Sinorhizobium sp. BG8: one gene and its partners. The protein of the gene in region 3 interacts with the protein of the main gene of each other region in a pairwise test. Links are inferred from orthologs where the notes say so. Each region holds a gene or a part of one and is shown on either strand. Other genes may lie near its edges. The genes, in order: F3Y30_RS14955, grpE and groL.

The links.
Region 1: the proteins of groL (region 3) and F3Y30_RS14955 interact in binary tests that used the Escherichia coli proteins (3 or more experiments, as listed by UniProt). The link is inferred for Sinorhizobium sp. BG8 from one-to-one orthologs.
Region 2: the proteins of groL (region 3) and grpE interact in binary tests that used the Escherichia coli proteins (3 or more experiments, as listed by UniProt). The link is inferred for Sinorhizobium sp. BG8 from one-to-one orthologs.

Annotation. Positions count from the first base shown.
Region 1 is NZ_CP044011.1:3,160,832-3,163,824, forward strand. Bases 104-2,940 are described here. They hold F3Y30_RS14955 (ABC transporter ATP-binding protein), read right to left. Parts: upstream 1,998-2,940; coding sequence 1,209-1,997; downstream 104-1,208. Other genes in these bases: F3Y30_RS14950 (MlaD family protein), read right to left, coding at 104-1,162; F3Y30_RS14960 (MlaE family lipid ABC transporter permease subunit), read right to left, coding at 2,012-2,940. Outside these bases: more of F3Y30_RS14950, read right to left, coding at 1-103; more of F3Y30_RS14960, read right to left, coding at 2,941-2,993. UniProt on the Escherichia coli protein: Part of the ABC transporter complex MlaFEDB, which is involved in a phospholipid transport pathway that maintains lipid asymmetry in the outer membrane by retrograde trafficking of phospholipids from the outer membrane to the inner membrane.
Region 2 is NZ_CP044011.1:1,114,479-1,117,447, reverse strand. The notes cover bases 38-2,850. They hold grpE (nucleotide exchange factor GrpE), read right to left. Parts: upstream 1,842-2,850; coding sequence 1,233-1,841; downstream 38-1,232. Other genes in these bases: ptsN (PTS IIA-like nitrogen regulatory protein PtsN), read left to right, coding at 675-1,139; raiA (ribosome-associated translation inhibitor RaiA), read left to right, coding at 38-599. Outside these bases: more of raiA, read left to right, coding at 30-37. UniProt on the Escherichia coli protein: Participates actively in the response to hyperosmotic and heat shock by preventing the aggregation of stress-denatured proteins, in association with DnaK and GrpE. It is the nucleotide exchange factor for DnaK and may function as a thermosensor.
Region 3 is NZ_CP044011.1:1,689,317-1,692,446, reverse strand. What follows is about bases 150-3,123. They hold groL (chaperonin GroEL), read left to right. Parts: upstream 150-804; coding sequence 805-2,442; downstream 2,443-3,123. Other genes in these bases: F3Y30_RS07785 (hypothetical protein), read left to right, coding at 3,122-3,123; groES (co-chaperone GroES), read left to right, coding at 434-730; F3Y30_RS07800 (sulfurtransferase/chromate resistance protein), read right to left, coding at 150-165. Outside these bases: more of F3Y30_RS07800, read right to left, coding at 1-149; more of F3Y30_RS07785, read left to right, coding at 3,124-3,130.

The DNA of each region.
Region 1 (2,993 bases), 1.5 Mb from region 3 along the record:
CGGCAACATTCCGGAAGGATTGCAGCGTTTCGCGCGCCTCGGCGAACAGCGATTGCGTGTTCCCCTCGCCCAGCACGCCGTCGAGCTTGGCGAGAATGCCGTCGACGCGCGTCGAAGCGGCATTGAGCTTGCCCGCCATCTCCCTGACGTCGGTGATCGTCTGGTCGATATCCTCCTGGCGCGAGCCGATCTTCTCGGCCACTCCGCTGAACGAAGCGATGGCCTTGCGTGCGTCGGCGCTCGCGGCGGAGACGTCGTTGACGACGTTTCCGACCTTTTGCGGATCGACGCTCAGAACAAGCTTGTCCAGCCGGTCGAGCGAGGCGGTTGCGTTCTGGCCGAGAACCCGGAACGTCTCGGCCGCATTTTTGAAGCTGTCGACCGTTGCCTTGATGTCCCCCGAAGCAGATGCGATGTCGGTCGTCACCTTGTCCACGTTGCTGACGACATGGTCGACCTTCTTGGGATCGACCGCCTTGATCAGTGCGTCGATGGACGCCATCGTCTCGTCGAGCCGACCTGACATGCCCTTGAAGGTCTCGGAAAGCCCGCCGATGCTCTGCAGGAAGGCGTCGATATTGTCCGAGTTGCGGGTGAGCGCGTCGGAGAAGCGTTCCGCATTGCGGATCGTGGTGGTCAGCGGGCCACGGGCGTCGGAAACGAACCCCTGGACATCCGCGATCGCCGAATCGGCGCGTTTCAGGATCTTGTCCGCCGTCGCCAGAAGGTTGGTGACGCTCGACTGCTCGGCCGTCAGGATCGCCGTGCCGTTGTTGTCGAGCGCGTCGCGCAGGATATTGGGATCGTTGACCGCACCACCGCCGAGCTCGATATAGGCGGCGCCTGTCAGGCCCTGCACCTCAAGCACGGCCTTGGTCGACTTCTTGACCGGCGCGGCCGTCTGAACCTCGGTCAGCGCAATGGAGAAGCGCGGATCGTCCGAATCGATTGCGAGGCTGCGCACCGTACCGACGGGAATGCCGTTGAACCGCACCGGTGAGCCGACGCTGAGGCCATTGGCGGACCCCGGAATGCGGATCGCCAGCGGCGCCATCTCGCCGCCCCGGCCGTATTGCGACATCCAGTAGACAAATCCGAAGGCCGCGGCCATGACGAGAACAGTGAATAAGCCGACGAGGGCGTAGTTGGCCTTAGTTTCCATGTATCATGCGTTCCCGTCTTTGGTTGGCATCCGTTCTGCGTCCTGACTACTCGTGCCGGGGAATGGAGCGGGCGCGCTTGCCCCTGAAGTATGATTTCACCCAGGGGTCGTCGCAACCGAGCATATCGTCGACCGTTCCCTCGACGAGCACCCGCTTCTGACCGAGCACCGCGATCCGGTCGCAGACCGAAAAGAGGCTGTCGAGGTCGTGGGTTACCATATACACGGTCAATCCGAGAGTGTCGCGCAGTTTGGCGATCAGGTCGTCGAATTCGGACGCCCCGATCGGGTCGAGCCCCGATGTCGGTTCGTCCAGGAAGACCAGGTCGGGATCGAGGGCGAGCGCGCGGGCAAGTGCCGCGCGCTTGATCATCCCGCCCGAAAGTTCGGAAGGAAACTTGGAGGCAGCTTCCGGGGCGAGGCCCACGAGTTCGATCTTCAGCCGCGCCAGTTCATCCATCATCGGCTGCGGCAGATCGAGATACTCCCGCATCGGCACCTGGATGTTCTCCAGAACCGTGAGTGACGAGAAGAGCGCCCCGTGCTGGAACAGAACCCCAAGCCGCATGTCGAGTGCGATGCGTTCCTCGTCGGTGGCCTTGTCGAAGTCGGCACCCAGGATATGGATCGATCCCCCGCGGCGCGGCAGAAGCCGGAGCACGGTGCGCATCAGCACGGACTTGCCCGCCCCCGATGCGCCGACGAAACCGAGGATCTCGCCCCGGTATATGTCGAGGTTCAGCCGGTCGAGCACGAGATTGTCACCGAAGCCCACCGTCAAATCCTTGACGGAGAGCACCACTTCCGGGGTCTTGAGCGAATGGGCGCTGTTCATCTCACACCTGCCGATCAGAAATCTATGGCGGCGTAGAAAACCGCGAAAAGGCCGTCGACCAGGATGACGACGAAGATCGACTTCACGACGGACGCCGTCACCCTCCGGCCGAGCGATTCGGCGCTTCCGCCGACCTTCAGCCCCTCCACCGATGCGACGATACCGATGATGAGGGCCATGAATGGCGCCTTGATCATACCGGAGACGATGGTGGACAGGTCGATCGCCTCCTTCAGCCGCGACAGGAACGTGTCATAGGTGACGCCGGAATAAAGGTCGGCGACGACGGCCGCGCCGAACAGCGCAGCGAAGTTTGCAATGATTGTCAGAAGCGGCAACGCCACGGTGAGCGCCACAAGCCGCGGAAAAACCAGCACGCCGATGGGGCTGAGGCCCATCACCTTCAGCGCGTCGACTTCCTCGCGCATCTTCATCGAGCCGATTTCGGCGGTGATCGCACTTCCTGAACGTCCAGCGATCATGATCGCGGTCAGGAGCACGCCGATTTCGCGAAGCTGCAGGATACCGACGAGATCGACCACGAAGACTTCCGCGCCGAAGTAGCGTAGCTGGAAGGCCCCCTGCTGGGCGATGATTGCACCGATGAGGAAGGACATCAGCGTGATGATCGGCACCGCCCGTACGCCCATATGGTCGATCTGGTGCACGACGGCAGCGGGCGAGAGGCCGCCCTTGCGTCCGAGCTTCAGTTGCGCTCCCCTGACTGCAGATCCGAGAATGAACAGGGCAGCGACGACATCGCTCCAGATCTCGGCCATCGTCTCGCCGATCGGCGCGAATATGCGCACGAACAGTCGCGTATCCTCCTCCTCGGCCTTGGGTTGCGGGAGTTGCTCCGGCAGTGCCGAGACGAGATCCGCATAGCGCGCGCCGTCGTCAGTCAGCTGGACCTCGATGCCCGCAGCCTGACGGTCGGACATCGCCTTGCGAATCAGCCATGCCCCCGCCGTGTCCAGCCCCTCGACTTCGCTGAGA
Region 2 (2,969 bases), 570 kb from region 3 along the record:
CGCGCAAACGACAGCAGAGAGGAAACTCCATGAGTGTGCGTGTATCCGGAAAACATATGGAAATTGGCGACTCCTTCCGTCAGCGAATTGAAGACGAGATTGGAGAGGCAGTCGGCAAATATTTCGACGGAGGATATTCGAGCCAAGTCACCGTGGATAAATCTGGTTCACGCTTCAGCGCGGATTGCAAAGTTCACCTCGATAGCGGCATGGATTTTCATGCGAATGGAGTCGCAAGCGACCCGTTCGCGGCTTTCCAGTCGGCCCAGGAACGAATTGAAAAGCGTCTTCGCCGCTACAAGCGCAAGCTGAAGGACCACCACAACGGCCATGATGCTCAGGCCGAAGTGGCCTACACGGTGATGGACTCCGTTCCCGATGAAGCCGACGAGCTTCCCGAGAACTTCGCTCCAACCATCGTTGCGGAAAGCACGAAGAAACTCAGGACCATGTCAGTCGCGAGCGCCGTTATGGCGCTGGACATGACGGACGAGCCGGTTCTTCTCTTCCGCAACCTCGGCAAGGAGGACTTGAATATCGTCTACCGACGCAACGACGGAAATATTGGCTGGATAGACGCAGCCAGTATCAAAGGCTGAGTGATTGGAGGGATGTGCCGGCGAGCGGCACATCCTCTCTTCAATCCTATCACTGCGGCGCACGAGGACAAAAGCATGGCATTGGCAGGTCTACTGCAGCAGAGTGCGATTATTCCGGCAATGAGAGCCAATTCCAAGAAGCAGCTGCTTCAGGAGCTGGCGGCCAAAGCGGCAAAGATCACGGGTCTCGCGGAACGCGAGATCTTCGACGTCATCCTCCAGAGAGAGCGTCTCGGCTCGACCGGAGTGGGCAACGGTATTGCGATTCCTCACGGCAAGCTCAAGGAGCTTACCGAGATCACCGGGCTTTTCGCACGTCTCGAAACGCCCGTCGATTTCGAAGCCCTTGACGACCAGCCCGTGGACCTCGTCTTCCTGCTGCTCGCGCCCGAAGGGGCGGGTGCCGACCACCTGAAGGCGCTTTCGCGCATCGCCCGGGTCCTTCGCGATCCGGCGATGGTTGCAAAGCTGCGCTCTTCGGATTCGGCGACCGCAATCTTCGCATGCCTCAGCGAGGAGCACACCTCGAACGCCGCCTGAGGTCCAGACAAGGGCAAAATACAAAAATCCCGGCGAACGCCTCGTTCGCCGGGATTTTCCGTTTCTCTGCGGCAGAACCGCAGCAATGAAATGTCAGGCCTGGGCGGTCGTCTCCGTGCCGGCGACCTTGGGGCCGCCCTTCGAAACTCCCACCATGGCAGGCCGCAGCACGCGCTCGCCGATGACGAAGCCGGCCTGGACCACCTGTACGACCGTGTTGTTCGGCACTTCAGCGTTGGGGACTTCGAACATCGCCTGGTGGAAGTTCGGATCGAACTTTTCGCCCATGGGATCGAGCTTCCGAACGCCATGACGCTCGAGGGCGGCGAGCATCGACCGCTCGGTCATCTCCACACCCTCGATCAGCGCGGTCAGCCCGGCGTCCCCTGCTTCGCGCGCTTCTGCCGGAATGGCATCCAGGGCACGACGCAGGTTGTCCGAGACTGCCAGCATGTCACGGGCAAATCCGGCGACGGAGTAAGACTTCGCGTCCTTGACTTCGCGCTCCGTACGGCGGCGCAGGTTGTCCATCTCGGCCGCAAGGCGAAGATACCTGTCGCGCAGATCTACGTTCTCGGCTCTCAGCGCATCCAGCGGATCCGGCGCCTGCGCACCTGCATCCTCGGCGAGGGCATCGTTCTGCGCAGCCGCTGCCTCTTCGACCGCCGCGTCAGGTCCATGCTTGTTGGTCTCGTCGTTCATGACGTACTCCGCTCCATAGTCTCGCGATTGGTTCTGCCGCACCCTCCCGCGGCAGACGCCGGCGGGCAGCAACGAGGATTTGAGCCCGATATCGATGTTTGATCTCGAAAAATCAAGTCATGTTCGAAAAACCGGCAATATTCCTGCTGGAGTCCGGATACCTTATCGCGATAGCTGCGACATCAGTTGGGCGGTGTAGTCCACCATCGGCACGATCCGCGAGTAGTTCAGACGCGTCGGTCCGATCACACCGACCGCACCGACGATCTTGTCGTCGCCGTCCCGATAGGGTGCCACGATCAGCGACGAGCCGGAAAGGGAAAAGAGCTTGTTCTCCGATCCGATGAAGATCCTGACCCCGGGACCGCTTTCCGCAAGATTGAGAAGCTCAATCAGACTATCCTTCTTCTCGAGGTCATCGAAGAGCAGCCTCAGCCGGTCGATATCCTCGGCTCCCGCCAACCCTTCCAGCAGATTTGCCCTGCCGCGCACGATCAGTCGGGTTGGCCGTTCCGCATCGAGGCCGCCTGACCAGACGGCCAGTCCCCGCTCGACCAGATCCTGGGACAGCTTGTCGAGCTCATGACTGATGTCTCCCCTCAGGCGCTGGAGCTGCGTGCGCGCCTCCAGAAGAGTGTTGCCGGCGAGATGGACATTGAGAAAGTTTGCCGCTTCCGTCAGCTGCGAACTGGTGACGCCGGCAGGCAGCTCGATGATACGGTTTTCCACCTGGTCATGATCGCCCACGAGAACGACCAGCGCTTTGGTCGGCTCCAGCCGAATGAACTCGACATGCTTGAGGACAGCATCGTTCTTGGTGGTGATGACGAGGCCGGCGCCACGCGACATGCCGGAGAGCATGAGGCTGGCCTCGTTCATCATGGTCTCGACGGCGACATTGTGATTGACCGGCCGGACATGGCGGTCGATGGACGCCCTGTCCTCGGGGGAAATGTTTCCGACCTGCATGAAGGCGTCAACGAAGAAACGCAGCCCCAGCTGTGTCGGCAGGCGTCCGGCGCTCACGTGCGGCGAATAGATAAGTCCGAGTTGCTCCAGATCGCTCATCACGTTGCGAACGGACGCGGGCGAAAGCGACATGGGAGAATGCGCGAGAGATTTCGAGAA
Region 3 (3,130 bases):
GGCCCATTGCCGGATCTCCGTGTGGCTTTTCCTGATGGCAGCAGGCAGCAGGAATGGCGCGGCGGAGAAATCGTCCTCGTCGCGCACGTCGATCAGGATCGGCGCTTTTGGCGTGCCGATCAGGCGCACGAGCTTTTCGGATGAAATTGCATTGTAGGAAGCCATGATACGTCCCTCATGATGTGAGATTAAGGACGCGAAATTCGGCATGGCGCCTCGTGGGGCATTCGCAAGCCCCATATGTTTGTTAAACAAAATTGCGGGATCCGTGTCAACTTCTGCCCGGAGAACATAATTTTGCCGAAGCCATCCTTGACTCCATCCGGCGTCAAGCCTATCTCCCCCTCGCTAGCACTCTCCAGATGTGAGTGCTAACACCAATCGAACGGATCCGTTCGTGATCCGCAATGTCATTTGATCGAGGGATTAGACAATGGCAAGCACCAACTTCCGTCCGCTCCACGACCGCGTCGTCGTACGTCGCGTCGAGTCCGAAGAAAAGACCAAGGGCGGGATCATCATTCCTGACACCGCGAAGGAAAAGCCGCAGGAAGGCGAAATCGTCGCCGTCGGCTCCGGCGCACGTGACGAAAGCGGCAAGGTCGTCGCTCTCGACGTGAAGGTCGGCGATCGCGTTCTGTTCGGCAAGTGGTCGGGCACCGAAGTCAAGCTCAACGGCGAAGACCTTCTGATCATGAAGGAAGCCGACATCATGGGCATCATCGGCTGATCGCCGGTTCCCTTAAAAACTTCCCATAAATTCAAGCCGGAGTATCCGGCCTTTCGAAACCAGGAGTTTTGAAAATGGCAGCCAAAGAAGTAAAATTCGGCCGCAACGCGCGCGAAAAGATGCTGCGTGGCGTCGACATCCTCGCTGATGCAGTGAAGGTAACACTCGGCCCGAAGGGTCGTAACGTCGTTATCGACAAGTCCTTCGGCGCACCGCGCATCACCAAGGACGGCGTTTCCGTTGCCAAGGAAATCGAACTCGAAGACAAGTTCGAGAACATGGGTGCCCAGATGGTCCGCGAAGTCGCTTCGAAGACCAACGATGTTGCCGGTGACGGCACCACCACCGCGACCGTTCTCGCCCAGGCGATCGTCCGCGAAGGCGCAAAGGCCGTTGCTGCCGGCATGAACCCGATGGACCTGAAGCGCGGCATCGACCTCGCTGTCAAGGAAGTCGTCAAGGATCTCCAGGCCAAGGCCAAGAAGATCAACACCTCGGAAGAAGTTGCACAGGTCGGCACGATCTCGGCAAACGGCGAGCGCCAGATCGGCCTCGACATTGCTGAAGCCATGCAGAAGGTCGGCAACGAAGGCGTCATCACGGTTGAAGAAGCCAAGACCGCCGAAACCGAACTCGAAGTCGTCGAAGGCATGCAGTTCGACCGCGGCTACCTGTCGCCCTACTTCGTGACCAACCCGGAAAAGATGGTCGCCGACCTCGACGACGCCTACGTTCTCCTGCACGAGAAGAAGCTCTCGAACCTCCAGGCCATGCTGCCGGTTCTCGAAGCTGTCGTTCAGACCGGCAAGCCGCTCGTCATCGTTGCTGAAGACGTTGAAGGCGAAGCTCTTGCGACCCTCGTCGTCAACAAGCTCCGTGGCGGCCTCAAGATTGCTGCTGTCAAGGCTCCGGGCTTCGGCGACCGCCGCAAGGCCATGCTCGAAGACATCGCCATCCTGACCGGCGGTACCGTGATCTCCGAAGACCTCGGCATCAAGCTCGAAAACGTCACGCTCGACATGCTCGGCCGTGCGAAGAAGGTTTCGATCTCCAAGGAAAACACGACGATCGTCGACGGTGCAGGCCAGAAGGCTGAAATCGAAGGCCGCGTCGCCCAGATCAAGGCTCAGATCGAAGAAACCACCTCCGACTACGACCGCGAGAAGCTGCAGGAACGCCTTGCAAAGCTCGCTGGCGGCGTTGCCGTGATCCGCGTCGGCGGCTCGACGGAAATCGAAGTGAAGGAAAAGAAGGACCGCATCGACGACGCGCTTAACGCGACCCGCGCTGCTGTTCAGGAAGGCATCGTACCGGGCGGCGGCGTCGCTCTGCTGCGCGCTTCTTCCCAGCTGACCGTCAAGGGCGAGAACGCCGACCAGGAAGCCGGCATCAACATCGTTCGTCGCGCTCTGCAGGCTCCGGCCCGCCAGATCGCAGAGAACGCTGGTGACGAAGCTTCGATCGTCGTCGGCAAGATCCTCGAGCAGAAGGGCGACAACTACGGCTACAACGCCCAGACCGGCGAATATGGCGACATGATCGCCATGGGTATCGTCGATCCGGTCAAGGTCGTTCGCACCGCTCTGCAGGACGCAGCTTCGGTTGCAGGCCTCCTCGTCACCACCGAAGCCATGATCGCCGAGCTGCCGAAGAAGGACGCTCCGATGGGCGGCGGCATGCCCGACATGGGCGGCATGGGCGGCATGATGTGATAAGGCGACAGCCTTATCACTGAACGACGCACATAAAGCTTCGCCCATGTTCTCAAAGTGCTTCAGGCCGCATGCGGCCTGAAGTGGCGGCATGGGCGGCATGATGGAACAAGGCGCAAGCCTTATCCTCGATGAAATCAAGACGAAGGGCGGCCCTTGGGCTGCCCTTTTTCATTGCGCAGGTGCCCCTGTCGGGACAAATCGGCGCACTGTCGTGATCCCCCGCACAGGCACAACCATCACACAATCACCGGGTGCATTATCCACAGAATGCACCTGAATACGCACCAATGTGGATTTGGCCTTAAAATTCTCATCAAATACCCACAATTTTGACAGGGCACCCATTGCCGGTCGCAAAAAAGAAATTATAAAACCAAGCAAGTGAGCTCGAAGATTCACGGGGACGGTCGGCATGTCGGGTGTGATTGGTCCGCTGGGCAGCACACTGGAAGACCAAGGCTCATACAAGAAAAGATTTGATAGACTAACGCCGACCGCAAACGAGGTTGCGCGTACGTTCACTGACCTGTCTAATGGGTGCCGAATGGACCGATTCCGCGGGGACTCTGTAGCGGACGGGAAGTTGCGCCTGCAGCCGGAAGACCGAACATGCTGGGCTCGTCTTGACAGGACAAGTGCATGGCGGCCAAATTGATTTTTTCGCTTGGGATTGTACGTGTTTAAG